3 regions of the Pseudomonas sp. HN11 genome follow, and region 2 is predicted to be linked to each of the others. Evidence: riboswitches for the same ligand, from Rfam matches in the RefSeq annotation. Region 2 holds a riboswitch; each other region holds the start of a gene.

Region 1 (9,657 bases), 1.6 Mb from region 2:
CCAGGTCAAACGCGTGATCCGCACCAACTACTCAAACCCGCCGACCCACGGCGCGGCGATCGTTGCAGCGGTCCTGAACAACCCTGAGCTGCGCGCCCAGTGGGAAGCCGAACTGGCCGAGATGCGCCTGCGCATCCGTGGCATGCGCGAGCAGATGGTGGCCGAACTGGCCAAGGCTGCTCCGGGCCACGACTTCAGCTTTGTCGGTCGTCAGCGTGGGATGTTCTCCTACTCCGGCTTGACCGTTGAGCAAGTCACCCGCTTGCGCAGCGAGTTTGGTATCTACGCACTCGACACTGGCCGTATCTGCGTGGCCGCGTTGAACCAGTCGAACATTGATGCAGTCACAAAGGCAATCGTTCAGGTGCTATAAATCTGCAGCCGTTGCACCAGAAGGGGAAGCCGGTGGCTTCCCCTTTTTCGTATCCAACCCCTAGACTGAACCTTGATCGCCCCTTTGCTGTGAGAATCTTATGAGAAACGATGACTTGGACCTGCGCGCCGACCGCGATGAACGGGATGACTTCACCCCGCGTGCACCGCAAGCCAAGCGCCAGAAAAGCTTGGTGTTGCAGGTGGCGCTGGGTGTGTTTCTCGGTGGATTGGCACTGTGGCTGGTGCAACTGGGCGCGACCGCACTGATGGCAAAACTGGCCATGGGCACCCTGCAATTCGGCGGATGATAGAAATCAAAATGGATCTATGGCGTTACCAAATGGCATTGCTCCAGTAGCCGTACAAAGCTGTTCAAACTCTGCGACACCGTCCCCCGCCGCCAGATCAGCCAGGTGTGCAGGATCCGGAAGTTGTCTGTCAGCGGCCACACACTCACAGCCGCCGACCCGGGCATGCTGTCGAGCATGCTGCGCGGCATCAACGCCAGGCCCGCGCCGGCGCTGACGCAGGCAAGCATGCCGTGATAGGACTCGATCTCGAAGATCTTGCCCGGCACCGCGCCGTCCTGTGAAAACCAGCGTTCAAAGTGATGGCGGTACGAGCAGTTCGAGCGAAAGGTGTAGATATTCTCGCCATTCACGTCCTGCCCTCGGGTGATCGGCGCGTGATGCAGCGGCGCAATCACCACCATCTCCTCCTCAAACACCGCTACGCCCTCCAGGGTTGCGTGTAGCAGCGGGCCGTCGACAAACGCCGCCGTCAGCCGCCCGGACAGCACGCCTTCGATCATGGTGCCGGAGGGTCCGGTACTCAGGTCCAGCTCAACCTTGGTGTGTTTCTGGTTATACGCCGCCAGCAACGCCGGGATGCGCACCGCCGCCGTGCTCTCCAGCGAACCCAGGGCAAACGCCCCTTGGGGCTCCTCCCCTGCCACCGTGGCACGGGCCTCTTGCACCAGATCGAGAATACGTCGCGCATAGCCCAGGAAATTCCACCCAGCCGGTGACAGGCGCAGGCGGCTTTTCTCGCGGATAAACAATTCCACGCCCAGGTCCTGCTCCAGTTGTTTGATGCGCGTGGTCAGGTTCGATGGCACGCGATGAATCAACTGCGCGGCGGCGCTGATGCTGCCTTGCTCGGCAACAGCCTTGAAGATTTCCAGCTGCACCAGGTCCAAATCATTCTCCAATCGTGAACGTATTGCTTAATATTATTCAGTTTCCAGAAAAGAGATAGCCCCGTACGCTGAACTCAACTTATTCATTCAGCAGGACGGTGCCATGAACGCGACTACCCACGCTCTCTCGATCAACCCGGCCAACGGCGAAACGGTTGGCAGCTATCCGTATGAAACCGCGCAGCAACTGGACGCCGCCCTTGACCGCTCCACCCTCGCCTTCCGTACCTGGCGCCGCCAACCGGTCAGCCAGCGCGCCGAGTTGCTGCTGAGCCTGGCCAGCGCCCTGCGCGAGCAAGCCGAAGACATGGCGCAGATGATCACCCTGGAGATGGGCAAACCCATCGCCCAGGCCCGTGCCGAAATCGAAAAATGCGCGCAACTCAGCGAATGGTACGCCGCCCACGGCCCAGCCATGCTCGCCCCGGAACCGACACGGGTGGACAATGGCAGCGCGCGGATCGAATACCGTCCGCTGGGCCCGATCTTCGCCGTGATGCCGTGGAACTTCCCGGTGTGGCAAGTGCTGCGCGGCGCCGTGCCGACCATGCTGGCCGGTAACACCTACGTGCTCAAACACGCGCCGAACGTGATGGGCAGCGCTTATCTAATCCAGCAGGCGTTCCAGAAGGCCGGGTTCGCCGAAGGCCTGTTTGAAGTGGTCAACGTGACCAACGACGGCGTGTCCAAAGCCATCGCCGACCCTCGCATCGCCGCCGTCACGCTTACCGGCAGCGTGCGAGCGGGTATCGCCATCGGCTCCCAGGCCGGCGCCGCGCTGAAAAAATGCGTACTTGAATTGGGGGGCTCCGACCCGTTCATCGTGCTCAACGACGCCGATCTCGACGCCGCCGTGCAAGCCGCGCTGATCGGCCGCTTCCAGAACAGCGGCCAAGTCTGCGCTGCGGCCAAGCGCCTGATCATCGAAGAAGGTGTCGTGGACGCTTTCACCGCTAAATTCCTGGAGGCCAGCCGCGCCATGGTCATGGGCGATCCGACCGCGACCACCACCTACATCGGCCCGATGGCCCGCTTCGACCTTCGCGACGAGCTGCACGGCCAAGTCCAGGCCACCCTGGAAGAAGGGGCGACCCTGCTGCTGGGCGGCAATAAAGTACCCGGCGCCGGTAATTACTACGCGCCGACCGTACTGGCCAACGTCACCGACCAGATGACCTCATTCAGACAGGAACTGTTCGGCCCAGTCGCCTCGATCATCACCGCCCGCGACGCCGACCATGCAGTGGCCCTGGCGAATGACAGCGAGTTCGGCCTCACCGCCAGCATCTTCACCACCGACCCGGCGAAAGCACGGGATATCGCCAATCAGCTGGAAACCGGTGGCATCTTCGTCAACGCCTTCAGCGTTTCCGACCCTCGGGTGGCGTTTGGCGGGATCAAGAAGAGTGGCTTCGGCCGTGAGTTGTCGCACTTCGGCGTGCGGGAATTCTGCAACGCCCAGACGGTGTGGCTGGACCGCAAGTAAGCCGGCCCAGACGGCGTGACTGGTTTGTCTCAGCAGCGGACATGCCGACGCACACACTGCACCAACCCATCCAACGCCTGGGACTTCACCGGCGCGAGCACGCAAACAGTGTGCTCGCGCTCGTCCTCCTTCACCGTCAGGGTGTAATGCACCTGGCCAGGTTTACCGGGCGCAGGTGCATGGCTTTGCGGCAATTGAAAGAAGTCGCAAGCCTCGACAAGCCGCCGCAGCTCCTGCTGGTCCTGCTCCGGCAGCGCCTCCAGCTCCACCGTCTGTGGCTTGGCCAAACCCGGAAAATAACCGGGCCCGCCGTTTTCCTTGATCGAAATTTGCATGGCTGTTCCTCACGTCAGACCGAAATGCCGACCGCCTTCCAACCGTCCTTGACCGCCTTCTGTTCATCCTTGTTCGCACCGTAAAGCCGACCGGCGACATCGTAGGTAATGCGCGCAAAACGCAGGAACCCCGAGTTGGGCCGCAGCCGCGCATCACGCAGCGCGTCATACCAGATACGCCCGGCGCGCTCCCAGGCGAACCCGCCCAGCTTGGTCGCCACCTGGTAGAACGCGTGGTTGGGAATGCCGGAGTTGATATGCACCCCGCCATTGTCCTCGTAGGTTTGCACAAAATCATCCATGTGCCCGGGCTGGGGGTCCTTGCCCAACAGTTCGTCGTCAAACGCGGTGCCGGGGGCTTTCATCGAACGCAGGGCGGTGCCTTTGATCTTCTTGGTGAACAGCCCTTTGCCGATCAGCCAATCAGCGTCTTGCACGCTTTGCTTCAAGGCATATTGCTTGATCAGCGAGCCGAACACGTCCGACAGCGACTCGTTCAACGCCCCGGACTGGTTGAAATACATCAGCTTGGCCTCATCCTCGGTGACGCCGTGGGCCAACTCATGGCCGATCACGTCGAGGGCCACCGTAAAGCGGTTGAACAACTGCGCGTCCCCGTCGCCGAACACCATCTGTGCCGAGTTCCAGAACGCATTGTTATAGTTCTGGCCAAAATGCACCGTGGCATCCAGCGCCATGCCCGCGTCGTCGATGGAGTTGCGATCAAAGACCTGGTCGAAAAAATCGAACGTGGCGCCCAAGCCATCGTAGGCCTCGTCCACCGCCGCATCACCACTGGCGGGCTGCCCCTCGCCACGCACCAGCGTACCCGGCAGGCTGTCGGAGCCCTCGGCGGTGTAGATCGAGCGGCGCTTGTCGGCCCCCACGGCCAGGGCCATATGTGCCGGCCCTTTGGCGGGCACCGCGACCAGGCGCAGTGAGCGGAACGTGCTGTCCTTGGCGCGGGTGCGCAATGCGACATCCCGTTGCGCTTTATTACCGTTGCGCGCGATCTGGTCGAGCATATAGGGTGGGATCAGGCAGAAAATCGGATTGCGATGCTGCTGGCGAACACACATTGGCTGGCTCCATTTGGCAAATGACAACGTCCGGGTAATCGATTCAGGATAGCCCCGTGGGGTTAACGCGTGTCATCAATTGTCATTAACCTATGTTGCAGTCGTGTTTATCCAAGGAGGACTGACCGATGCCCGCACGTAAAGCCAAAATCGACCTTTCGTACCGCCCAAGGCTCGCCGATCTGCGCCCGTTGATCGCACCGAGTCCCACATTGCTGGAAGCGCGAGCCGCGAAACCCCGTGTTACCCCGGCCAAAGACTTGAAGGACCGAAGCGGCTACGCCGAGGACTTTCTCGGCAGCTTCGGGGTGCCCTGGCCCACGGTTGAAGAGACCTTGGCCGATGATGCACAGAAGCGCCTGGACTACACGCACTTCTCGATAACGATGTCACGCGCCAAAAGGCTTGCGCTGTATGTGGGCGTCAACATCGACGGCGGACAGCACGTGGACATCATCCGCAGCAACGATACCTGGGCCTATGACGGCCGCCTGCCCGTCGATGCGCAGGTGGGTGAAGCGCTGTATGCCAGCAATGGCTTGGATCGCGGCCATCTGGTCCGCCGCCAAGACCCCAACTGGGGCGACTCGGCACAAACCGCCAACCTCGACACCTTTCATTTCACCAACTGCTCGCCGCAGATGAGTGGCTTCAACCAGAAGACCTGGCTGGAGCTCGAAGACTACATTCTCGACAACACCCAACGCTGGAAAGCCCGCGCCACGGTATTTACCGGCCCGGTGTTCGCCGACGACGACCGGGTATATCGAGGCGTGCAGATCCCCAAGGCCTTCTGGAAAGTCGTCGCCTACCTCGGCGACGACGGCAAGCCTTCGGCCAGTGCCTACATGATTGACCAGAGCCGCGAACTGGGCCAACTCGACCTGGTGTTCGGCCAACTCAGGACCTACCAGCGCAGCGTGATCCAGATTGAGCGCCTGACCGGCATCCGCTTCGCCAACCTGGCCGACTACGACGGTTTCAGCAACGAAGAACGCGCCACCGGCACGCGGATTGAAGCGCTGATACAAGGTCCTGAGGACATTCGTCTCTGAGCGGGCGTGCCTCGGGCTATATCGCCCCGCCCTAATCAACTACCATACCGCGCCGGTTCCCAAACGGGACTAATAGGGAATCCGAAGCGCGGTACCCCCGCGCCAATCGGAACTGCCCCCGCAACTGTAGGTGCTGAGCCTGCTCCTTGATGCCACTGGACCTTGTCCGGGAAGGCCGGAGCCTGGCGACGACGCATCAGTCAGGAGACCTGCCGGCCCATGCTCAACTACCAACCGGCGGGGTGTCCGGGAAGGACATTCTTGCCTGTCTCTATCGCAGCGCTCAAGGGTGAATTTCCGAATGACACACACGGTTCACTCGGAGATTGCCCCATGCTGCCACGCGTTACCGCCCTGCTCACCGGCCTGGGCTTCTGCGCCCTGGCCCAGGCCGCGCCCACTCACTACCCGCTGACCGTGGAAAACTGCGGCAGCCGCCTCACCTTTGAGCAAGCCCCGGCCCGCAGCGTGACCATCGGCCAGGCCGCCACCGAGATGCTGTATGCCCTGGGCGTGGGCGACAAAGTGGTCGGCACCTCGCTGTGGTTCAACAGCGTACTGCCACAGTACAAAGCGCAGAACGACAGCATCGAACGCCTGGCCAACAACGAGCCGAGCTTCGAGGCGGTGATCGCCAAGCGCCCGCAACTGGTGGCCGCCGAGTTGGAATGGGTGGTCGGCCCCCAGGGCGTGGTCGGCACCCGCGAACAATTCCATGAACTTAAAATCCCCACCTACCTGCTGCCCTCCGACTGCGAAGGCAAGGACAACCTGGTGGGCGCCGACGGCACGCGGCTGGAGCCGTTCCGCATCAACACCATTTATAAAAGCATCAGCCAACTGGCCGAGATTTTCGATGTACAGGCGCGCGGCCAACAACTGAATGACGAACTCAAGGCGCGCTTGGCCAAGTCCGTCGCCACTGTGCAGAGCAAAGGCCTCAAGCAAGCCAGCGCGCTGGTGTGGTTCTCCAGTTCGGAAATGGCCAGCGACCCTTACGTGGCCGGCCACAAGGGCGTTCCGGAATTAATGCTGGAGACCCTCGGCCTGCACAACGTGGTGCAGTCCGATGAAGAGTGGCCCGCCGTCGGCTGGGAAACCCTCGCCAAGGCCAACCCGACCTTTCTGGTAATCGCGCGCATGGACCGTCGCCGCTACCCGGCCGACGACCATGAAAAGAAACTGGCCTTTTTGCGCAGCGACCCGGTCACGCGCAACATGGACGCGGTAAAGAACAACCGCATCATCATCTTGGATGCCATGGCGTTGCAGGCAAGCATTCGCACGTTTGACGGCCTTGCACAACTGGCGGCCGCCATCGACGGCTACGACCTGCCAAAATGACTCGCACCCTACTCGCCCTGGCCCTGCTTTTGGCCGCTGTACTGGCAGGCGTGGCCATCGGTGAAACCGCTATTTCGCCGCAGATCGTGCTCCAGGTGCTGGCCAACAAACTGTGGGCCGCCGGTTATGTGCTCGATCCCATCGACGAAGGCGTGGTATGGAACTACCGCCTCACCCGCGCCCTGGTCGCCGCTGCGTGTGGCGCCGGGCTGGCAACGTGCGGGGTGATCCTGCAATCGCTGTTGCGCAACCCATTGGCCGATCCGTACTTGCTCGGCATCAGCGCCGGTGCCTCGACCGGCGCGGTGCTGGTGGCGTTGATGGGCGTGGGCGGCGGGTTGATTTCGTTGTCGGCCGGCGCGTTTGTCGGCGCCATGGCCGCGTTTGCCCTGGTGATCCTGCTGGCACGCGCCAGCGGCTCTTCCAGCGGCACCGGCCAGATCATCCTTGCGGGGATTGCCGGGTCACAGCTGTTCAATGCGCTCACCGCGTTCCTGATCACCAAATCCGCCAGCTCCGAACAGGCGCGCGGCATCATGTTCTGGCTGCTGGGTAACCTCAGCGGCGTGCGCTGGCCTTCGGTGTGGCTTGCGGTGCCGGTGGCGGTCTTGGGGTTGGCAGTGTGCCTGTGGCATCGTCGTGCGCTGGATGCGTTTACCTTTGGCAGCGACTCGGCAGCATCCTTGGGTATTCCGGTGCGCCGGGTGCAGTTTATGTTAGTCGGCTGCGCGGCGCTGGTGACGGCGGTGATGGTGTCGATTGTCGGCTCCATCGGTTTTGTGGGGTTGGTGATTCCCCACGCCGTGCGCCTGCTGCTCGGCACAGGGCATTCGCGCTTGCTGCCGGCCAGTGCATTGGGCGGCGCGTTGTTCCTGATTGCGGCGGATGTACTGTCGCGCACGCTGATCAAGGGCCAGGTGATTCCGGTTGGCGTGGTCACGGCGCTGGTCGGCGCGCCGGTGTTTGCGCTGATCCTCATTGGCCGGAGGAATGCGCGTTGACGGTACTGAGCTGCACGGGATTAGGCTTCAAGGTACGCGAGGTCGAGTTGCTGCGCGATATTCACCTGGACGTTCAGCAGGGTGAAACCCTGGGAATTATCGGGCCGAACGGCTCCGGCAAGTCCACCTTGCTCAAGCTGCTCGCCGGCCTGTGTACACCGGCGTCCGGCGACGTGTTGCTGGGCGGCCAACGCCTGTGCAAATTGTCGCGCCGCGCTGTCGCACAACAACTGGCCGTGGTGGAACAGCAGGCCGACACCGACGACGCCATCCGCGTGTTCGACGCCGTGGCGCTGGGCCGTACACCGTGGCTGTCAGCGCTGAGCCCGTGGTCGAGCGAAGACGACGCCATCGTCAATCAGGCCCTGCACGACGTTGACGCCGCCCACCTGAGCCACCGCGCCTGGCGCAGCCTCTCCGGGGGTGAGCGCCAACGCGTGCACATCGCCCGGGCGTTGGCGCAAAGGCCGCAGATTCTGTTGCTGGATGAGCCGACCAATCATTTGGATATCCAGCATCAACTTGGCATTTTGAAGGGTGTGCAAGCGTTGCCCGTGACTACCTTGATTGCCCTGCATGACCTGAATCAGGCGTTGACCTGTGATCGGCTGGCAGTGCTGGATCGTGGTCGCCTGGTCGCCCTGGGCAAACCACTGGAGGTCCTCACACCGCAGCGGTTACAGGAAACCTTTGGGGTGCAGGCGCATTACCTCACCGACCCGTTCGACGGGGCGCAGATATTGCGGTTGCGCCCGATCTAATTGTGGCGAGCGGGCTTGCCACGAAGATCTACAGGAAACGCTGCATATGCGTGGTCTGCCACACAGGGTCCGCGTCCACGTCCACCACCTCAAAACCCTGCCTAGCCCAAAAATCAATCGCTCCCGGCAAAAACGGGTGGGTGTGCAGGTACATCACCTCAACTCCGTCTGCCCGCGCCATCGCCTCCAGCGCACGGTACAATTCGCCCGCCAAGCCAAAGCGGCGAAACGTCGGCAGCACAAACAAACGCACCACCTCCACCGTCTTGCGGCCCTGGTAATTCAACTGCGGGAAGCGCCCGTCATAGGGCAGATAGCCGATGGCAGCGACAATCTGGCCCTCATCGCGGGCAAGCAGAAATTGCCCATCGCCCTGCAGATAGATCGCCTCGAACTGCGCCAGGTCCACCGGCACCCCCGTCGCGCTGAGCTTGGGGAAAAGCTCGGCACGGGCGTGCAGCACGAATCTCACTACCTCAGGGATATCCGCCGCCGTGACCGCCTGAATGATCGGGCTTGAACTCATGCAACGACTATCTGCGTAATCCCCACCACCTGCGCCTGCTCCAGAATTTCATCCGGGCTCGCATCCGCTGGGGGCAGGATCAAGCCATTCTCGGCGTCGCCAAAATGCAGCTGCAGCAAATGCAACGCTGCTTCATGCACGGGTAGATGGGCTTGCTTGAGTTCGAACACATGGGTGCGGGGTTCATCGTTGAACAAGTAGTTGAGGGTGTATTCGCGCATGAGGGGAGTCCTTGTTTGGAGAGGAGCAACTGTTCAACCTGACCAGTTGATCAAGTTTTAAGTTCCCTTTCCATTTGCGCGCTCATAGCGAAGATAGCCATGGGCGCCTGTCCCCACGTTGATAAACCCTCCACGTTCATACATCAGTCGGGCTGGGTTGTCGGGGCGCACGCTCAAACTCAGGTGGGTGCAGTCACTCCCCTGCGCCGCAACTACGTAGGCGTCCAGTAACGCCCGCCCAATCCCCTTGCGCCGGTAAGCTTCGCGGACATTGAT
Region 2 (9,657 bases):
CGTCAATATGCCGATAGCCCAGCTGCAACCCCACCGCCAACTCCCGAGCCCGACCCAACCTGATCGGCCCACGCTCGATATCCACCAACAGCCCCGGACACTCGAGCAACGGTAGCCCGGCGATATCCTTGAGTCGCCCGTCAGTGATCACCAGCAGCCGCTGTTGTTCAGTCGGATAACGCTTGCGTCGCAACGTCAACCACGCCCCGGCCTCGGTCAACGCCGCGAGCAACGGCGTGCCACCACCCGCGCCCAATTGATCCAGCCAGCCCGCCAAGCCCTTAGCAGCCTTCAATCCCTGGACCTGCCATTTGGGTGAATGCCCGCTAGCCGTCAACAACGCCATTCGCGCCCGCTGGCGGTAAGCGTCATCAAACAACTGGGCCAACAAACCCTTGGCGTCGGCGAGCGCACGATGCCGCCGTGTGGACGCCGACGCATCGACAATCACCAGCCACAGCTCATGGGCCGAACGACTGCGCAGTTGATACAGCAAATCTTCACGGGTTTGCGGGCGACCACCCAGCAAGGTGCCCGGCCAATGGATCGAACCCTGCTGCGCGCTGCGCGCCTTGCCGTGCCTGCCTCTGTCCAGTCGCCCTGCCTTGGGGCGGGCATCCGCCCCCGTGTCAGGTCGGGGACGGATGCCTAGGGCTTTTTTGGCCAGGTGGGGACTTCCCGGCGTGCGCCCGTGGGCAAGGCCGGTGCGGGCATATCGCCCCATTGACCTTGACCCGGCGAAGCATCGGAGGCCTTGGGCGACTGCCCTTCACTCGGCGGGCTGGACGCAGGGGCCTGCTCTTGGCGGCGATGGCGCAAGGCAAATTCCGCCACCGCGTCGATATCTTCTTCGGCGATAGCACTGGCGCCACGCCAGGCGGCATGGGCCCGAGCGCCACGCAACCACACCAGGTCCGCACGCAAGCCATCGACGCCCGCCGCGAAACACCGCTCTGTGATCTGCGCCAGCGCCTCATCATCCAGCGCGATAGCGTCGAGCCGCGCCCGCGCCTGGGTGCAGCGTTCGCGCAAGGCCGCCTGCGACTCATCCCATTGCGCGCAGAACGCCACCGGATCGCTATCAAACTCCAGGCGACGACGAATGATCTGTCCCCGCTCAGCCGGCAATGTCTGCCCGCTCAACGCCACGTTGAAACCGAAACGGTCGAGCAGCTGTGGTCGCAACTCACCCTCCTCCGGGTTCATGGTGCCGATCAGCACGAAGCGCGCCGAATGACGATGGGAAATGCCATCGCGCTCGATGAGATTGGTGCCGCTGGCGGCCACGTCCAGCAGCAGGTCTACCAGGTGGTCGGGCAGCAGGTTGACTTCATCGACGTACAACACGCCGCCATCCGCCTTGGCCAATACGCCGGGGGAAAACTGCGCGCGGCCCTCGCCCAAGGCAGCATCCAGGTCCAGCGTGCCGACAAGACGCTCTTCAGTGGCGCCCAAGGGCAAGGTCACTAACTGACCGCTGGCCAGCACGTCCGCCAAACCACGCGCTAAAGTCGACTTGGCCATGCCGCGCGGGCCTTCGATCAGCACACCGCCGATCTTCGGGTCGATGGCGGTCAGGCACAACGCCAGTTTCAGGTCGTCGGCGCCGACTACGGCGGACAGCGGGAAATGCGGAATATCAGTCATCAGCTGTCTTCTTCTATATCCAGCAACAGGTTTTCCAACGCCTCACGGTAAGCCCCCGGCTCCTGCCACATGCCACGTTGTTGCGCTTCGAGCATGCGCTCGGTCATGTCGCGCAGCGCATCGGGGTTGTGCTGTTGCACAAAGGCGCGGGTGTCGGGGTCGAGCAGGTAGGCGTCGGCCAACAATGCGTATTGGTGATCGTCAATCAGCGCCGTGGTGGCGTCGAAGGCGAACACATTGTCCACGGTCGCCGCCATTTCAAACGCACCTTTATAGCCATGGCGCTTCACGCCTTCGATCCACTTGGGGTTGGCGGCGCGGGAACGGATCACCCGGTTCAGCTCGCCCTTCAGCGTACGGATCTTCGGCAGGTCCGGCTGGCTGTGGTCACCATGATAGCTGGCGGCCTTGTCGCCGCTCAGGGTTTCCACGGCGGCAAGCATGCCACCCTGGAATTGGTAGTAGTCGTTGGAGTCGAGCAGGTCGTGCTCACGATTGTCCTGGTTCTGCAGCACCGCCTGCACTTGGCTCAGGCGCTGGGCAAATTGTTCGCGGGCGGCGGTGCCTTCGTCGGAACCACCATACGCATAACCGCCCCAGTTCAAGTAAACCTCGGCCAGGTCTTCGCGGCTTTGCCACAGACGCCCGTCGATGGCGCCCTGCACACCCGCCCCATAGGCGCCGGGTTTAGCGCCAAAGATGCGCCAACCGGCTTGTTTCGCGGCGGCCTCTTCGTCCAGACCGGACTTTAGCAACGCCTCGCGCTCATTGCGCACCTTGGCGGCCAGAGGGTTCATGTCGTCCGGCTCATTCAGCGCCGCCACGGCCTGCACCGCGGCGTCGAACAGGCGGATCAAATTGGCGAAGGCATCGCGGAAAAAGCCCGACACACGCAAGGTCACGTCTACGCGCGGGCGATCCAACAGGCTGATCGGCAGGATCTCGAAATCATCCACCCGCTGGCTGCCGGTCGCCCACACCGGGCGCACGCCCATCAGTGCCATGGCCTGGGCGATATCGTCGCCGCCGGTGCGCATGGTGGCGGTGCCCCACACCGACAGACCGAGCTGGCGCAGGTGGTCGCCGTGGTCCTGTAAATGCCGCTCAAGAATCAGGTTGGCGGATTGGAAACCGATGCGCCAGGCCGTGGTGGTCGGCAGGTTGCGTACGTCGACGGTGAAGAAGTTGCGCCCCGTTGGCAGCACATCCAAACGCCCGCGACTCGGCGCGCCACTGGGGCCCGCCGGCACAAAACGGCCGCCGAGGGCATCCAGCAACCCCCGCATTTCCGCCGGCCCACAAGCATCCAGACGCGGTGCAACTACGATACGCAGGCTTTCGATGACCGCCTTCACATCCTCCCAGCCCGGTTCTTCCAACTGCTCAAGCGGCCCTTCCAGGGCTTGCTCGATCAGCCGTGCGGCATACAGTTCCAGGCGTTCGCGGGTATCGCCAGCAGTGCGCCACAACTGCGGATCGATCTTTTGCAATACCAACGGTCGACGCCCGGTCCAGGGTTCGGCCAAGGCGCAGTCCAACGGATCGAAGCCCAACTCGAACGCCTTGGCCAGCACCCGCAACAGGCTCGATTGCGGGCCACGGCCGTCACCGCGCGGGATGCGCAGCAAGGCCAGCAAGGTGTCGATGCGCAAGCGGCCTGCGGGTGACTCGCCAAAGATATGCAAGCCGTCGCGGATCTGCGACTCCTTCAAGTCGCACAAGTAAGTGTCCAGGCGCGGTAGCCACACGGCGGCATCGGCGTCGCTCTCCAGCTCGAGCTCCTGGTCGATGCGGGTTTCGCGCACCAGCTTGAGGATGTCTTTTTGCAGTTCCAGGGCGCGACGCGGGTCCAGCAGTTGCGCTTCGTAATACTCGTCCGCCAGCAGCTCAAGGTTACGCAGCGGGCCGTAGGTTTCGGCACGGGTCAGCGGCGGCATCAGGTGATCGATGATCACCGCCTGAGTGCGTCGTTTGGCCTGGGCGCCCTCGCCCGGATCGTTGACGATGAATGGGTAGATATTCGGCAGCGGCCCCAGCAGCGCATCGGGCCAGCAGTTCTCCGACAACCCGACGCCCTTGCCCGGCAACCATTCAAGGTTGCCGTGCTTGCCCACATGGATCACGCCGTGGGCGCCGTAGGTGTGGCGCAGCCAGAAATAGAACGCCAGGTAACCGTGGGGCGGCACCAGGTCCGGGTCGTGGTAAACGGCGCTGGCGTCTACTTGGTAACCCCGTGCCGGCTGAATACCGACAAACATCAGGCCAAGGCGCAGGCCGGCGATCATCATGCGACCGTCGCGGCACATTGGATCGTTATGGGGCGTGCCCCAGCGTTCCAGCACGGCTTGGCGATTGGCCTCGGGCAAGCGGCTGAACATCGCCTCGTAGTCATCCAGACTCAGGCTTTGATGGCAAGGGCGCAGGTCGAGGCTGTCCAGGTCATTGGTGACGCCGCCGAGCAAATCGTGGATCAGCGCCGTGCCGCTTTCCGGGAGTGCATCCGGCACTGGATAACCTTCGGCGTGCAACGCACGCAGGATATTCAGCGCCGCCGCCGGCGTATCCAGGCCGACACCATTGCCGATACGCCCATCGCGGGTCGGATAGTTGGCGAGGATCAGCGCGATGCGTTTGTCGGCATTTGGCACCCGCGCCAGCTCGACCCAACGCCACGCCAGCTCAGCGACAAAATCCATGCGTTCCGGCGCCGCTCGATAGCACACCACATCCGACTGGCTGCGCTCGCTGCGCCAGGCCAGGTCCTTGAAACTGATCGGACGGCTGATAATGCGCCCGTCCAACTCCGGCAAGGCAATGTGCATCGCCAAGTCGCGGGGGCCGAGGCCTTGCTCACTGGCCTCCCAGCCGGGCTGGTTGTCCTGGGCGCAGATCGCCTGGATCACCGGGATATTGCGGCGAAACGGCCGCAAATGCGGCGCCTCAGGGCTCGACTGGGCGAAACCGGTGGTGTTGAGGATCACCGCCGCACCCACCTCATCCAGCAGGTCCTCGACCACCGCCAGGCAGGCGGGCTCTTTCAGACTGGCCACCGCCATCGGCAACGGGTTGAGGCCCGCCGCCTGCAAGCGCTGGCAGAACACATCGATAAAACCGGTATTGGCCGCCTGCAAATGGGAGCGGTAGAACAGCACCGCCGCCACCGGCCACTCGGCATTCCAGTCGGCCTGCCAATCATTCAGGCGGGCGTTGGCGTGGCGCGGATGATAAATCGCCGTGCGCGGCAGGTTTTGCGGCTCTTCCCAGACATAGTCGCGGCCCAGGTAGCCACTGGCCAGACAGCGATAAAAATCCAAGGCATTCGCCAGGCCGCCCTGGCGCAGGAAATGCCAGAGGCGATCACGCGCGTCGGCGCCGACGGTGCTCAGTGCGCTGAGTTCCGGGTCCGGGCGATCATCGCCCGGCACCAGGATCAGTTGGACGCCCCGCTCGGCCAATTCCACCAGCCGCTCGATGCCATAACGCCAATAACCGATGCCGCCATGCAGCGAGATCAGAATGACCTTGGCGTGGCGCAGCACTTCATCGACATACAGGTCCACCGACGCATGGTTCTGCACCTGCATCGGGTTGGCCAAACGGAAACTGGGGTAATCCTCGGGTAACTGCTGCGCAGCTTCCGCCAGCAGCGCCAGGCTGGAATCGCCGCTGCACAGGATCACCAGGTCAGCGGGGGTTTGGCCAAGGTCGGCAATATTGTCGTCCGAGACGAAACCACCGGGCTGGGTCCTGAGCAGGTGCATGGGTTAAACGCTGAGGGCGGCGCGCAGTTGCGCTTCGAGGCCCGCCGCGTCGAGGTCCTGTCCGATCAGCACCAGGCGCGTGATCCGCGCCTCATCTGCGCCCCAGGCACGGTCGAAATGCTTGTCGAAACGCGTGCCCACACCCTGGATCAACAGACGCATCGGCTTGTTCGGGATCGCGGCGAAACCTTTGACGCGCAGGATGCCGTGTTGCACCACCAGTTGGGTCAGGGCGTCGAGCAGCAGCGACTCGTCGGCTTGCGGCAGGTCGATGGAGATGGAATCGAAGGCGTCGTGGTCATGATCGTCTTCACCTTCGTGATGATGATCGTGATGGCTGTGGCGATCGTCGATATGTTCTTCGGAGCCGGCGCCCAGGCCAATCAACACGTCCAGTGGCAGGCGACCGCTGCTGGCTTCGATGATTTTCACCGCTGGCGGCAGTTCTTCGGCAACTTCCAGGCGCACCCGGGCCAAGTCTTCAGGGCTGATCAGGTCGGATTTATTGAGGATCACCAGGTCCGCGCTGGCCAGTTGATCGGCGAACAACTCGTGCAGCGGCGACTCGTGGTCCAGGTTCGGGTCGAGCTTGCGCTGGGCATCCACTTGATCCGGGAACGCAGCAAAGGTGCCGGCGGCCACGGCCGGGCTGTCGACCACGGTGATCACCGCGTCAACGGTGCAGGCGCTACGGATTTCCGGCCATTGGAAAGCTTGAACCAACGGCTTTGGCAAGGCCAGGCCTGAGGTTTCGATGAGGATATGGTCGAGGTCGCCGCGACGGGCAACCAATTCGCGCATCACCGGGAAGAATTCTTCCTGCACGGTGCAGCACAGGCAGCCGTTGGCCAGTTCATAGACGCGGCCGTTGGCTTCTTCTTCGGTGCAACCGATGGAGCACTGCTTGAGGATTTCACCGTCAATGCCCAGCTCGCCAAATTCATTGACGATCACCGCGATGCGACGGCCCTGGGCGTTGTCGAGCATGTGGCGCAGCAAGGTGGTTTTGCCCGAGCCCAGGAAGCCGGTGACGATGGTGACGGGGAGTTTGGCCAGTGTTTTCATCGGATGCCCTTTGGGGCGGGCATACGGGACGATAGGCCCTGCGACGGCGCGCAGCAGCGGATTTCGTCACCGGATCACCCCGCCCGGTTGAATTTAAAATCGGTTGCGAGGCAGGTCTCCTGGCTTGGGGCTTGCAGGTCTTGCGACCGGCGCTGACTGCGCCTTCCCGCCTTGTCGGCAGTGGCGTGGCAGTCAGCTGAACCCTTTACAGTTGCGGGGGCAGCCGCGGCTTGGACCGCGTTCCCTTCTTAGCTTCGGCCTGGGCTGAAGAACCTCGAGGGTGCAAGGCTACGCAGTGCTTGGGGGATGGTCAATGATGGGGTTTGGGTTGGTGTACATATCCGTTATTTGGGTGATGGCGGGTATTGGTTCCGCCCTTACCTAAACAACGGATATGCCCCCAACAACCCAATTGACTCCCCTCCCGCCCCCATGCTCTCCTACACATCTTGTTTCGGGTGCCCCTCACAGGGTGAAACGGGAAACCGGTGCGTCATAGCGATATGACCAGTCCGGTGCTGCCCCCGCAACGGTAAGCGAGCGAAGTGTCAGATCCACTGTGCCTCCAAGGCATGGGAAGGCGATGCTTAATAGGCGCAATGCCCCTCGCAAGCCCGGAGACCGGCCCGAAAAAATCAGATAACAAACCCGCGGTGGGCGGGCGCTGTTCAAACCCTGCGTGCCCGGCTCGCGGGGTTTTCATGCGCTCGTTTCACCCTGACACCTGAAAGGGACGCGCCATGTCGATCATCAGCAGCACCTCGCACACCGCCAGCACCGCCACCCTGAGCCAACGCCTGACCGCCGCCATCGGCGCGTCAATCCTGGGCGCATGCCTGGTGTACTTCGCCGGTTTCTCGCACATCGAGGCGGTGCACAACGCTGCTCACGATACCCGCCACAGCGCCGCGTTCCCGTGCCACTGAGACCTGCCGACATGATCAAGCGTATTGCGCAAACCGCAGGCTTCACCGGTCTATTGGCTGCCCTGCTGCTGACACTGCTGCAAAGCTTATGGGTCGCCCCGCTGATTCTGCAGGCGGAAACCTTTGAAAAGGCCCCGGCTGCCACCCAAGTGGTGCATGAGCACGCTGCCGGCACCGCGGCTCATACCCATGATGCCGAAGCCTGGGAGCCGGAGGATGGCTGGCAGCGCGTGCTGTCGACCACGGGCGGCAACCTGGTAGTCGCTGTAGGTTTTGCACTGATGCTCGCCGGTCTGTACACCTTGCGTGCGCCAACCCGCACTGCCCAAGGCCTGCTGTGGGGCCTGGCCGGTTACGCAACCTTCGTGCTGGCGCCGACGATGGGCCTGCCGCCCGAACTGCCAGGCACAGCCGCCGCTGACCTCGCGCAACGCCAAATCTGGTGGATTGGCACCGCCGCCTCGACCGCCGTCGGTATCGCGCTGATCGCATTCGGACGCAACTGGTTGTTGAAGGCCCTGGGAGTGGCGATTCTGGTAGTGCCGCACGTGATCGGCGCACCACAGCCGGAAGTGCACTCGATGCTGGCCCCGGAGGCCCTGGAAGCGCAATTCAAGATCGCGTCGCAGCTGACCAACGTGGCGTTTTGGCTGGCCCTGGGCCTGATCAGCGCCTGGCTGTTCCGTCGTAACCGCGACGATCAATACTCGGTATGACGTTAGTGGTTGGCCTGGGTTGCCAGCGGGGCTGTAACAGTCACGCCTTGCTGGCCCTGATTGATACCGCCCTCGCCGAGGGCGGTATCGAGCGCAGCCAAATCACCGCACTGGCGAGTATCGACCGCAAGCGGGATGAACCAGGATTACTGGCGGTTGCCGCGCTTTTGAAACTGCCATTACAGTGCTTCAGCGTGGAACGCCTGGCGGTTTACACAGACCGGCTGAGCCATAAATCCGACATCGCTTTTGCCCATACCGGTTGCTACGGCATCGCTGAAAGCGCCGCACTGGCCCTTGCTGAACAGCTTGCCAATGCCCCCGCCCGCCTGTTGATCACCCGCAAAAAAACCGCCCACGCCACCTTTGCCTTGGCATGCGCGGGTTGAAAACCCGATAATCGCTCCTCTCGATCATGAGCAACTTTCATGCTCACGCGTTTTTCACCAGGATTATCCCATGACCGTCTACTTCATCGGCGCAGGTCCCGGCGACCCGGAATTGATCACCGTCAAAGGCCAGCGGCTGATCCGTAGTTGCCCGGTGATCATCTATGCCGGCTCGCTGGTGCCGGCAGCTGTACTTGAAGGTCATCAGGCGGAAACGGTGGTCAACAGCGCCGAACTGCACTTGGAACAGATCATTGATCTGATCAAGGCCGCCGATGCCAAAGGCCAGGATGTGGCGCGCGTCCATTCCGGCGACCCCAGCCTGTATGGCGCCATTGGCGAACAGATCCGCCACCTGCGGGAATTGGGCATCCCCTTCCAGATCATCCCTGGAGTCACCGCCGTGGCCGCCTGCGCGGCGCTGCTGGAAACCGAGCTGACCCTGCCGGACATCGCCCAGAGCGTGATCCTGACCCGCTATGCCGATAAGACCAGCATGCCCGCCGGTGAGGCTTTCGACTGCCTGGCCCGACATGGCACCACCATGGCGATTCACCTGGGGGTCAATCATCTGGACAAGATCGTCGCTGAACTGCTGCCTCACTACGGCGCGGATTGCCCGATTGCCGTGGTGCACCGGGCAACCTGGCCGGATCAGGATTGGGCGGTGGGAAACTTAAGTGATATTGCCGAGAAAGTGGCGGCCAAGGGCTTTCGACGCACGGCGTTGATTGTGGTGGGCCGGGTGTTGGCCAGCGACAGCTTCAGTGAGTCGTCGCTGTACCGGGCGGGGCATGCCCATCTTTACCGCCCTTGAAACAGGGCATAAAAAAACGGCGCTCACGGGGCGCCGTTTTTTCGTTCGCAGTGAACGCCTTACTCAGTAGTAGGCGTTTTCTTTCTGCGTGTGGTCGGTCACGTCACGTACACCCTTGAGCTCTGGAATGCGTTCCAGCAAGGTGCGCTCGATGCCTTCGCGCAGGGTCACGTCCGCCTGGCCGCAGCCTTGGCAGCCGCCGCCGAACTTCAACACCGCAATGCCATCGTCGACCACGTCGATCAGGCTGACCTGGCCACCATGGCTGGCCAGGCCTGGGTTGATCTCGGTTTGCAGGTAGTAGTTGATGCGCTCGTTCACCGGGCTGTCGGCGTT
Region 3 (9,657 bases), 1.9 Mb from region 2:
GCATAAAGTTGCGCCCCCGCGCATAGGATCAGCAACCACAACCATACGCCGCGCTGCACCAGTTGCCAGCCCCGGTCGATGGAGCCGGCATCCGCCGCCGGGCCTTCACCCAGTTGCGGACGTTGGTGCACTTCACCGTGGTAGATCGCAGCGCCACCCAACTCGACGCCCAAAGCACCGGCACCGGCGGCCATGACCGGCCCCGCGTTAGGGCTGTCCCAGGTCGGGCCCTGGGTGCGCCAGCATTTGAGTGCCAAACGAGTCTTGCCGAGTACGGCGTAGGTCAAGGCCACCAAGCGTGCAGGAATATAGTTGAGCACATCGTCGATTTTTGCTGCGGCCCAGCCGAAACGTTCGAAGCGTTCGTTGCGGTAGCCCCACATGGCATCGAGGGTATTGCTCAGGCGGTATAACACCACGCCCGGAACACCGGCGACCACAAACCAGAAAATCGCGGCGAACACCGCGTCGCTGCCGTTTTCCAGCACCGATTCGGTGGCGGCGCGGGCGACTTCAGTGCGGTCCAGCTCACTGGTCTGACGGCTCACCAGGTAGCTCACGCGCTTGCGGGCTTCCTCCAGGTCATCGCTGCGCAACGCTTGGGCCACTGGGATCACATGCTCGCCGAGACTGCGCATGCCGAGGGCGCAATACAAGGCCAGGATCTCAAGAACCCAACCGATATAAGGCGCCCACGACAACGCCGTGGCCAGCAGCGTCAACGGTACTACAGCGATAAACCAAGCGGTGACGCCATGGCTGCGCCAGCCGCGGCCACCGGTGTTGAAACGTTGTTCGATACGCCCGGCGAAATTGCCGAACGCCACCAGCGGATGCCAGCGCCTGGGTTCGCCCAGCAGCGCATCCAGCGCGACGGCAGCGACACACAGCAAGGCCACACTCATTGACTCACTCCCCACACATTCTCGTACAACATGTCATTCAGCGGCCGTGGCTCGGCCCAGCCTTCTAGCTGCAACATCGGTGCCGGGTAGAACTCGGCTACCGGTCCCAGACACAGTACGGCCAAGGGTTTCGCCCCCGCAGGCAAACCCAGCAGATCGGCGAGCGCCAGGGGGTCGAACAGCGAGACCCACCCCATGCCCAGGCCTTCGACACGGGCTGCCAGCCATAGATTCTGGATAGCACAGGACAGCGAGGCCATGTCCATTTCCGGCAAGGTGCGCCGGCCGAAGATATGGCGCTCGCGATCATCCATCAACGCCGCCACCAGCACTTCGGCGCAGTCGTGGATACCCTCGACCTTGAGCTTCATGAATTCATCGGAGCGCTCACCCAGGGCTTCGGCGGTGCGTACGCGTTCTTCTTCCACCAGTTGTTGAATCTGCCCACGCAACGAGCGGTCGCTGATGCGGATAAAACGCCAAGGTTGCATCAGGCCGACGCTGGGGGCCTGGTGCGCGGCCTGGAGTAGACGGTGCAGTAGTTCGGGGGCGACAGTGCCGCCGCTGAAGTGGCGCATGTCACGGCGTTCGGCGATGGCACGGTAGACCGCGTCACGGTCAGACTGGGGGAAGGCGTTGTCGCTCATAATGCTGGATCGGGCGCGAACAACGCGGCCACCGCCTGGGGATTCGATGGGAAATAGAAGTGCACGTAGGACGCCGTCATCCGCCCCTGCCGATAAACCGCCTCGGCACCGCGTCCGCCATTGGGGCTAAGGCCACGGGCGATCGGCTGCCATTCGGTGGTGGTCAGGGAGTGGTGATAGGTATGGCCGCGCAGTGTGCCTTCGGGTAGTTCGACATTTTGCAGTGCCAAGGCCGCAAGTTTCTTTTGCATCACCGCATCACCCCGCAACAGGCCCACCAGTTCGGCGCGGGCGCCGTTGACATCGGTCAGCGAGTCGAGCAGGTAGAGCATGCCGCCGCATTCGGCGAGCAAGGGTTTGCCGGCCGCGTGATGGGCACGGATGGCGTCGAGCATCGGGGTATTTTCCGACAACGCCTGGTGGTGCAGTTCCGGATAACCGCCGGGCAGATAGAGGCTGTCGGCGTCAGGCAATTGGCGATCATGGATCGGCGAGAAAAACTTCAGCTCGGCACCCATCGCCCGCAACAGGTCGAGGCTGGCGCCATAGGTGAACGCGAAGGCTTCATCGCGGGCCACGGCGATGCGCACGCCGTTGAGCAAGGGCTGGGCCTCGACCACTTGCGGCGCGGCAAAGGTCACCGGCGGCGGCAAGGCCACTTCACAACTGCTGCCCAACGCTTGGGCGGCGGCGTCCAGGCGCACATCAAGGTCATTCAGTTCGCTGGCCTGTACCAGGCCCAGGTGACGGCTGGGCAATTCGATACCGGTCTCGCGGGATAATGCGCCGTACCAACGCAAGCCTTCGGTGAGGCTGCCTTCCAGCAATTGCGCATGGCGCAGAGTGCCGACGCGGTTGGCCAGTACGCCGGCGAACGGCAAATCCGGTTGATAACGCGCCAAACCCAGGGCCAATGCGCCAAAGGTCTGGGCCATGGCCGTGCCGTCGATCACGCCCAGCACCGGCACGCCGAAGTGTCGCGCCAGGTCGGCGCTGGACGGCGTACCGTCGAACAGGCCCATCACGCCTTCGATGAGGATCAGGTCAGCCTCCCCCGCCGCTTCCCACAGCAAGCGACGGCTTTCCTGCTCGCCCACCATCCACATGTCCAATTGATATACCGGCGCACCGCTGGCGCGCTCGTGGATCATCGGGTCGAGAAAGTCCGGGCCGCATTTGAATACGCGCACCTTGCGTCCCAGGTTGCGGTGCAAACGGGCGAGCGCGGCGGTGACCGTGGTTTTGCCCTGGCCGGACGCCGGTGCGGCGATCAAGACGGCCGGGCAATGACGGGGCTGATTCAAAGTTCGACGCCCTTCTGTGCCTTGATACCGGCCTGGAACGCGTGCTTGAGCATGCCCATTTCGGTGACGGTGTCGCCCATTTCAATCAACTCGGGTTTGGCGCCACGACCGGTGACCACCACGTGTTGCATCGGCGGGCGGGCTTGCAGGTCGCTGAGGACCTGGTCCAAGTCGAGGTAGCCGTGCTTGAGGGCGATGTTCAGTTCGTCCAGCACCACCAGGCCGATGGCCGGGTCCTGCAGCAGTTCGCGGGACACCGCCCAAGCGGCTTCGGCGGCGGCGATGTCGCGCTGGCGGTCCTGGGTTTCCCAGGTAAAGCCTTCGCCCATCACATGGAAACGCACTTGTTCGGGGAAGCGGCGGAAGAACAACTCTTCGCCGGTGCTGTTGCGCCCCTTGATGAATTGCACTACGCCGCACTGCATACCGTGGCCCATGGCCCGGGCCAGCATGCCGAACGCGGAACTGCTCTTGCCCTTGCCGTTACCGGTCAGCACCAGCAGCAAGCCGCATTCGTTAGGGGAATTAGCGATGCGTTCGTCGATCACGGCTTTTTTGCGCAACATGCGCGCCAAGTGGCGTTCGTCGCGGTCGGGGGAATCGGTCATGGCAGCTCTCCGTTGGGGCTGGACAAAAACGGCGGGCAGGAAAAAAGAAAACACAGACAGCCAAGCATCGCCCACCGTGATGCTGTTGGATGTTGCAGGCCGGTCTCCGGGCTCATGAGTGACGTGCTGGCTGAAGGCAGGCCAACGCTGCGCCTTCCCATATCGCAGGCGATACAGTGGCAAAAGGCAGCGTCTTGACTCATTTACCGTTGCGGGGGCAGCGCCGGAATCGCGGCGGCACTGTGTAGAAGTGCGCTCACTCACCGGCTTCCCTGTTTCACTCTGTCGACCCGTGGGTCACAGAGCACCTGGAACAAGCGGCGAAGGGTAGTGGGTTGAGGGGCGAGCTGCAAGCCTCAAGCAGATAGCCGCAAGCAGGCATCACTCCCCTTGCGGCTTGAAACTTGAAACTTGCCGCTGCTTCTTACGGATTTCGTGCCAGGTTGCCCGGCAACACGCGCTTGGCGCTCAGGTAAGCATTCTGCCAATACGCTTTGGACAGCGTATCCAACTTCACCGTACCGCCGGTTTGTGGCGCGTGCACAAAACGCCCTTCACCTACGTAGATCCCCGCGTGGCTGACCTGGGAACCGCCACCGGTGGCGAAGAACAGCAGGTCGCCGGTCTGCAGGTTCTGCTCGCTGACATCCTGCGCGCGCATTACGATCAGCTCGCGGGTGGTACGCGGTAGGGAAATCCCGGCGGCATCGCGGAAGACAAACCCGATCAGGCCGCTGCAATCAAACCCGGAGTCTGGCGTGTTGCCGCCCCATCGGTAAGGCGTGCCGACCAGGCCCAACGCGCGAAAGAGCACGTCTTCGGCCGCTGGCGAAAAATTCTGGGTAGAGTAGGTGAACACCGGCTTGGGCTTCACCGCGACAGGCGCGGGCGGCGGTGGTCGACTTGCGCAGGCGCTGAGCAGCGCGGCGCAAAGAATGAGGATCAGGCGGGCCGAGGTCGACATGGGCAGAACAATCCTGGTCTGGATGCGGCTTTCGCTGCCGAACGCTGAAAACCAGAACGCGCAAGCAAAGCTCGCGCGAACGGATTACAACAATGTCCAGGGATTCTAGCGCTTACACGTCAAACTTCAAGTATCACTTTAAGTTTACTTGCTCGCGGTAACCGTCGTCGGGGCCATGGCGAGTGCGCGCTTGGCTTCAATGAAGGTTTTGCTCCAGTAGCTGTCGCCCAGGTTGTCGACCCGAACACCGCCACTGCGACGGCTGCTGGAGTGGATAAACTGGTTATCGCCCAGGTAGATACCGGCATGGCTCACACGACCACGACCCGCCGTACTGAAGAAAAGCAGATCACCGGGCTTGAGGTTGTTGCGCGCGACCAACGGTGCATTCACGTTGATCATTTCGCGGGTGGAGCGTGGCAGGTTCATGCCAGCCTCTTCACGAAACAGGTAGCCGATGAAACCGCTGCAGTCGAAACCGGCTTCAGAGGTGCCGCCGAAACGGTAACGGGTACCGATCAGGGACATGCCACGTTCAAGGATGCTGTCGGCCAGAACGGGAAGCTGGTAAGGCTTGTTACCGGAGAAGTTGGTCAGTTCTTTTTCAGTTGCCAGCTCTTCTTCATAAACAGAAGCAGACTGTGCGGCAACGAACTTTGCCTGATTTTGAACCTGTGGTTTTTGCTGTTCTGCCACCTGCTGAGGGTGGGAGGCGCAACCAAACAACAGGGTAACGAGTGCGAGGGGCACGAGGGGTGCGAAGCGATTTAGCATGGGCACGACCGTGGCTGATATGTAAAGAAGACGAGACTATGCCCTCTATCACATCGATTTGCAAATTCAATCGTGATCTTTGTGACTTCTTGTTTGGACTATGACATCTAAGCCCTTAACACCCCGTACCTGCCTTTTGCGTGGCCACATCGGCTCAAACGCAGGTTTTCTGGCGCCCGGGAATTTCCAGAAGCCGCGAAAACAGTGGGTTGGCTACCAGCCGAGGGTTTCTTTCAGGAAGGGAATAGTCAGCTTGCGCTGGGCCTGCAAAGAGGCCTGATCAAGCTGTTCGAGCAAATCGAACAACGCGCTCATGCTGCGGGTGCCACGAGTGAGAATGAAATGCCCCACTTCGTCGGTGAGGTGCAGGCCACGACGGGATGCGCGCAGTTGCAGGGCTCGCAATTTGTCTTCGTCGGAGAGCGGGCGCATCTGGAAAATCAACGCCAAGGTCATCCGCGACTTGAGGTCGGCCAGCTTGATCGGCAATTCCCGCGGCGAGGTAGACGCAGCGATCAGCAGGCGCCGGCCACTGTCACGCAAGCGGTTGAACAGGTGAAACAACGCCTCTTCCCACTCCGCCTTGCCGGCGATCGCTTGCAGATCGTCCAGGCACACCAGCTCGTACTGCTCAAGATGGTCGAAGATGCTGATACCACGGTCCATCAACTCAGCCAGGGGCAGGTAAACCGCCGGCTCACCCATCTGCTCGAAACGCAGACACGCGGCCTGCAACAGGTGGGTACGCCCTACGCCGTGCTTGCCCCACAGATAGATCAGGCTTTCGGTCCACCCGGCGTCGGCTTCGCAGAGTCGCTCGACATAGCCGAGTGCAGCGGCATTGGCGCCTGGGTAGTAGTTGATAAAGGTGGCGTCGTCACGCAGACGCACACCCAAGGGCAGCTGAATCGGTTTCATGCTGACTGAACGGCTCCAAACGAACCGCTAGTGGCCTCTGTGTAAAGTTTGCAAAGTTTATACCCGTGACGCCGGGCGCACAATGCAACTGACCCCAAGCAAAATCAAAGGTTTGCGTTAACTTGTTGGATTTACGCAGATTGGTTGACGCCCCTGCTCCAGAAACAACAAACCCGGCCTGGGCCGGGTTTGTTGCAGAGCGATTACAGATCGGGGTCTTCAACCCCCGTGTACACATCCGAATCCTTATACAAATCGTGCACATGGCGCACCAGCACCATGATCACCGCCGCCACCGGCAGTGCCAACAGGATACCGGTAAATCCGAACAGCTCACCGCCCGCCAAAATCGCAAAGATCACGGCCACTGGGTGCAGGCCAATCCGGTCTCCTACCAGCAACGGCGTCAGCACCATGCCTTCCAGGGCTTGGCCAACCATAAACACCGCCACGATCCCCAGCATCGGGTACAGGTCGCCGCCAAACTGAAACAACCCCGCCACCAAGGCCGCGCCGATACCAATCACAAAACCCATGTAAGGCACGATTGCGGCGAGGCCGGCGATCAGACCGATCAACAGACCCAGCTCCAGGCCGATTGCCATCAAGCCGGCCGCATAGATGACCCCCAGGGCCAACATCACCAGCAATTGCCCGCGCACGAAGGCACCAAGTACCTCATGACACTCCTCGGCCAGCGACACGATGCGCTCTTCGCGATTGCGTGGCAGCAGGCTGCGGATCTTGGCCATCATGATGTCCCAGTCGCGCAGCAGGTAGAACGCCACCACTGGAATCAGCACCAGGTTGGTCAACCAACCGATCAGCGCCAGGCTGGAGGCGGTCGCCTGGCTGAGGATAACCCCGACGATATCGGTGGTCTGGCCCATGTGATCGCTGATCGCGGCCTTGACCTTGTCGAACTTCCAGAAACCATCCGCCAGCCCCAACTTGGCCTGGGCCCATGGCATGGCCGTATGCTGCAGCCAATCGAGCATCTGCGGCGCCAGCTCATACAAACGGAACAGTTGCTTGGCCAGCATCGGCACCAGCACCAGCACCAACGCCGTGATGATCAGGGTAAACAGGGCGAACACCGCCACCACGCCCCAGGTCCGCGACAGTCCGGCCTTCTCCAGGCGATCCACCACCGGATCGAACAGGTAGGCCAGCAGCAACGCAACCAGGAACGGCGTCAGGATCGAATGCAGCAGGAACACAAAAACGCACAGCAGGACAATCCCGCCAAGCCACACCCAACGACGCGTATCCGCCATAAACCACTCCATCTATATAAAGAAGAAAACTTCTACCAACGAAAACGCAATTGCGCCTGGGGCTCAGGCGCAACCGCCGGCTGAGTGCCGTCTGCCATGGGTTGCTGGACCGGCGCCTCACCCGCAGGAATCTCCTGCAACTTGGCCAGGCTCAATTGAGTACGCAACTGATCGGCACTGCCGTTGACGCGGTATACGATGCGATTGCCATCCACTAACTGTGGCTGACCGCCAAAAGGCTCCAACAGATGACCCAGTGCGGCATAACGCTCCAGGGTCATGCCCTGCACTTCCAGCAATTGTTCGGTACTCACGCCAGGCTTGACCGCGAAGCGCGGCGCCAGCTTCTGGCTGACCGCCAGCATCACCGCATCGGCCACGGCACCCGTGTCGGCACCTTGCGCAGTGCCCTGCTCGCTCTTGTCGCCCAGCCACAGGCGCCATTTGGCCTGCCATTGGCTGCCTTCCTGGCGCGCATGCACGGCCAGCAAGGCGTCGGCGCCGTAACGCTCGGAGGCGGCACGCAGCGGTGTGGCGTCAGCACTTTCCAGGTTCGGCGCGGTGGCGACCACCTGTTCATCCAAATCGCCCAACGGCAGACGCAACGGTAAGCCACGGTGTTGCGCGGCACGGCGCAGCACTTGGGCGACGGTCTGACCATCACCCACGAGGTTGCTGCCTTCGGTGGAATCGTTCAGCCACCAGCCAAGAATCGACGGCCGATTGCTGCCCCAGATCGACAGGCCCGCCTCACGCAGAACACGATCGGTGCTTACCGGGTCGAAATCCACTTGCAGGCTTTCCGGCGGGCCGGCGTCGTAGCCGTACTGGCTGATAATTTGTTGCGGATCTTTGCGAACGGCCGCCAGGCCTGGGCCGTCGGCGGCCTTGGCGTCGCCGGTCAGACGGATCACCATCGTCTGCACGGCACGCTGGGTCGCCTGGTCGCGCTCTTGTGGCGACTGGCTGCTGACGGGTTCGAGTACTTGATAAAGGCCATTGAGGGTTTCGGCATGACTCGCCAGGCTGACCAACGACAAGCAGCCTAAAAAGAAGAATTGACACAAACGCATGGAAGATTCCCGAACGACAAATTTGGCGGCTGGAACAGACCGCGTGAACTCGGCTTGGCAAGGCTGTGACCACAGCGACCGACAAAACATTCACAGGGTCCTGGCAGTTTTTGGACTGTCATAACGACAGCGGGTTAAAGGCTATACCTTAATACGTGCCAAGGCAGGGCCCATTAGCATTTTTTTAACCGGCTTTTTTACCTATATGGCCCTGCCCGTCGGCCCGAGGATGGCCGCTGCCCCTCAAGCCTGATAAAATCGCGCGCCTTCGCAGACCGTCAACGGCTGGGCCTTTTATCAAAAGCGCCTGCCCGCTCGGTCGTTACCCCTGAATCCCCCTAAAGGCCTGGATCATGAGCAAGCAACCCTCCCTGAGCTACAAGGACGCCGGTGTAGACATCGACGCCGGTGAAGCATTGGTCGAACGCATCAAGAGCGTCGCCAAGCGCACTGCGCGCCCCGAAGTCATGGGCGGCCTGGGCGGTTTTGGCGCCCTCTGCGAAATCCCGGCCGGCTACAAGCAACCTGTACTGGTTTCCGGCACCGACGGCGTGGGCACCAAGCTGCGCCTGGCACTGAACCTGAACAAGCACGACACCATCGGCATCGACCTGGTTGCGATGTGCGTCAACGACCTGGTGGTATGCGGCGCCGAGCCGTTGTTCTTCCTGGACTACTACGCCACCGGCAAGCTGAACGTGGACACCGCTGCACAAGTGGTCACCGGTATCGGCGCTGGCTGCGAACTGTCGGGTTGCTCCCTGGTTGGCGGCGAAACCGCTGAAATGCCAGGCATGTACGAAGGCGAAGACTATGACCTGGCCGGCTTCTGCGTCGGCGTCGTGGAAAAAGCCGACATCATCGACGGTTCCAAAGTGGCTGCCGGTGACGCCCTGCTGGCACTGCCATCTTCCGGTCCACACTCCAACGGTTACTCGCTGATCCGCAAGATCATCGAAGTGTCCGGTGCCGAGATCGAGAACACCCAACTCGACGGCAAGCCGCTGACCGACCTGCTGATGGCCCCGACCCGCATCTACGTCAAACCTCTGCTCAAGCTGATCAAGGACACTGGCGCAGTCAAAGCCATGGCCCACATCACCGGCGGCGGCCTGCTGGACAACATCCCGCGCGTGCTGCCAAAAGGCGCCCAGGCAATCGTTGACGTGGCCAGCTGGCAGCGTCCC

The links. A riboswitch is a leader RNA that binds a small molecule or an ion and turns the genes downstream of it on or off. The one in region 2 is predicted to bind cobalamin.
Positions count from the first base shown of each region.
Region 1: it holds a riboswitch for cobalamin, as region 2 does, so the genes downstream of both, LVW35_RS19160 (ABC transporter substrate-binding protein) here and LVW35_RS12010 (CbtB domain-containing protein) in region 2, are expected to answer to the same signal.
Region 3: it holds a riboswitch for cobalamin, as region 2 does, so the genes downstream of both, cobO (cob(I)yrinic acid a,c-diamide adenosyltransferase) here and LVW35_RS12010 (CbtB domain-containing protein) in region 2, are expected to answer to the same signal.

Region 1 covers NZ_CP089985.1:4,214,622-4,224,278, forward strand. The annotation lists gene LVW35_RS19125 (amino acid aminotransferase) at 1-373, shown strand, start outside; gene LVW35_RS19130 (hypothetical protein) at 474-683, shown strand; gene ptrR (putrescine utilization regulator PtrR) at 701-1,573, opposite strand; gene LVW35_RS19140 (aldehyde dehydrogenase family protein) at 1,677-3,059, shown strand; gene LVW35_RS19145 (protealysin inhibitor emfourin) at 3,089-3,394, opposite strand; gene LVW35_RS19150 (M4 family metallopeptidase) at 3,409-4,473, opposite strand; gene LVW35_RS19155 (DNA/RNA non-specific endonuclease) at 4,602-5,528, shown strand; cobalamin riboswitch at 5,565-5,759, shown strand; gene LVW35_RS19160 (ABC transporter substrate-binding protein) at 5,862-6,872, shown strand; gene LVW35_RS19165 (FecCD family ABC transporter permease) at 6,869-7,873, shown strand; gene LVW35_RS19170 (ABC transporter ATP-binding protein) at 7,870-8,634, shown strand; gene LVW35_RS19175 (GNAT family N-acetyltransferase) at 8,663-9,160, opposite strand; gene LVW35_RS19180 (hypothetical protein) at 9,157-9,381, opposite strand; gene LVW35_RS19185 (GNAT family N-acetyltransferase) at 9,439-9,657, opposite strand, start outside.
Region 2 covers NZ_CP089985.1:2,641,536-2,651,192, reverse strand. The annotation lists gene LVW35_RS12030 (vWA domain-containing protein) at 1-595, opposite strand, end outside; gene LVW35_RS12025 (ATP-binding protein) at 649-1,647, opposite strand; gene cobN (cobaltochelatase subunit CobN) at 1,647-5,408, opposite strand; gene cobW (cobalamin biosynthesis protein CobW) at 5,412-6,473, opposite strand; cobalamin riboswitch at 6,566-6,765, opposite strand; cobalamin riboswitch at 6,913-7,117, shown strand; gene LVW35_RS12010 (CbtB domain-containing protein) at 7,214-7,399, shown strand; gene LVW35_RS12005 (CbtA family protein) at 7,411-8,115, shown strand; gene LVW35_RS12000 (cobalamin biosynthesis protein) at 8,112-8,504, shown strand; gene cobM (precorrin-4 C(11)-methyltransferase) at 8,575-9,321, shown strand; gene nfuA (Fe-S biogenesis protein NfuA) at 9,385-9,657, opposite strand, start outside.
Region 3 covers NZ_CP089985.1:4,551,799-4,561,455, forward strand. The annotation lists gene cbiB (adenosylcobinamide-phosphate synthase CbiB) at 1-905, opposite strand, end outside; gene cobD (threonine-phosphate decarboxylase CobD) at 1-4, opposite strand, end outside; gene bluB (5,6-dimethylbenzimidazole synthase) at 902-1,552, opposite strand; gene LVW35_RS20710 (cobyrinate a,c-diamide synthase) at 1,549-2,856, opposite strand; gene cobO (cob(I)yrinic acid a,c-diamide adenosyltransferase) at 2,853-3,464, opposite strand; cobalamin riboswitch at 3,545-3,791, opposite strand; gene LVW35_RS20720 (C40 family peptidase) at 3,889-4,428, opposite strand; gene LVW35_RS20725 (C40 family peptidase) at 4,573-5,202, opposite strand; gene hda (DnaA regulatory inactivator Hda) at 5,416-6,120, opposite strand; gene LVW35_RS20735 (AI-2E family transporter) at 6,324-7,397, opposite strand; gene LVW35_RS20740 (DUF2066 domain-containing protein) at 7,430-8,470, opposite strand; gene purM (phosphoribosylformylglycinamidine cyclo-ligase) at 8,824-9,657, shown strand, end outside.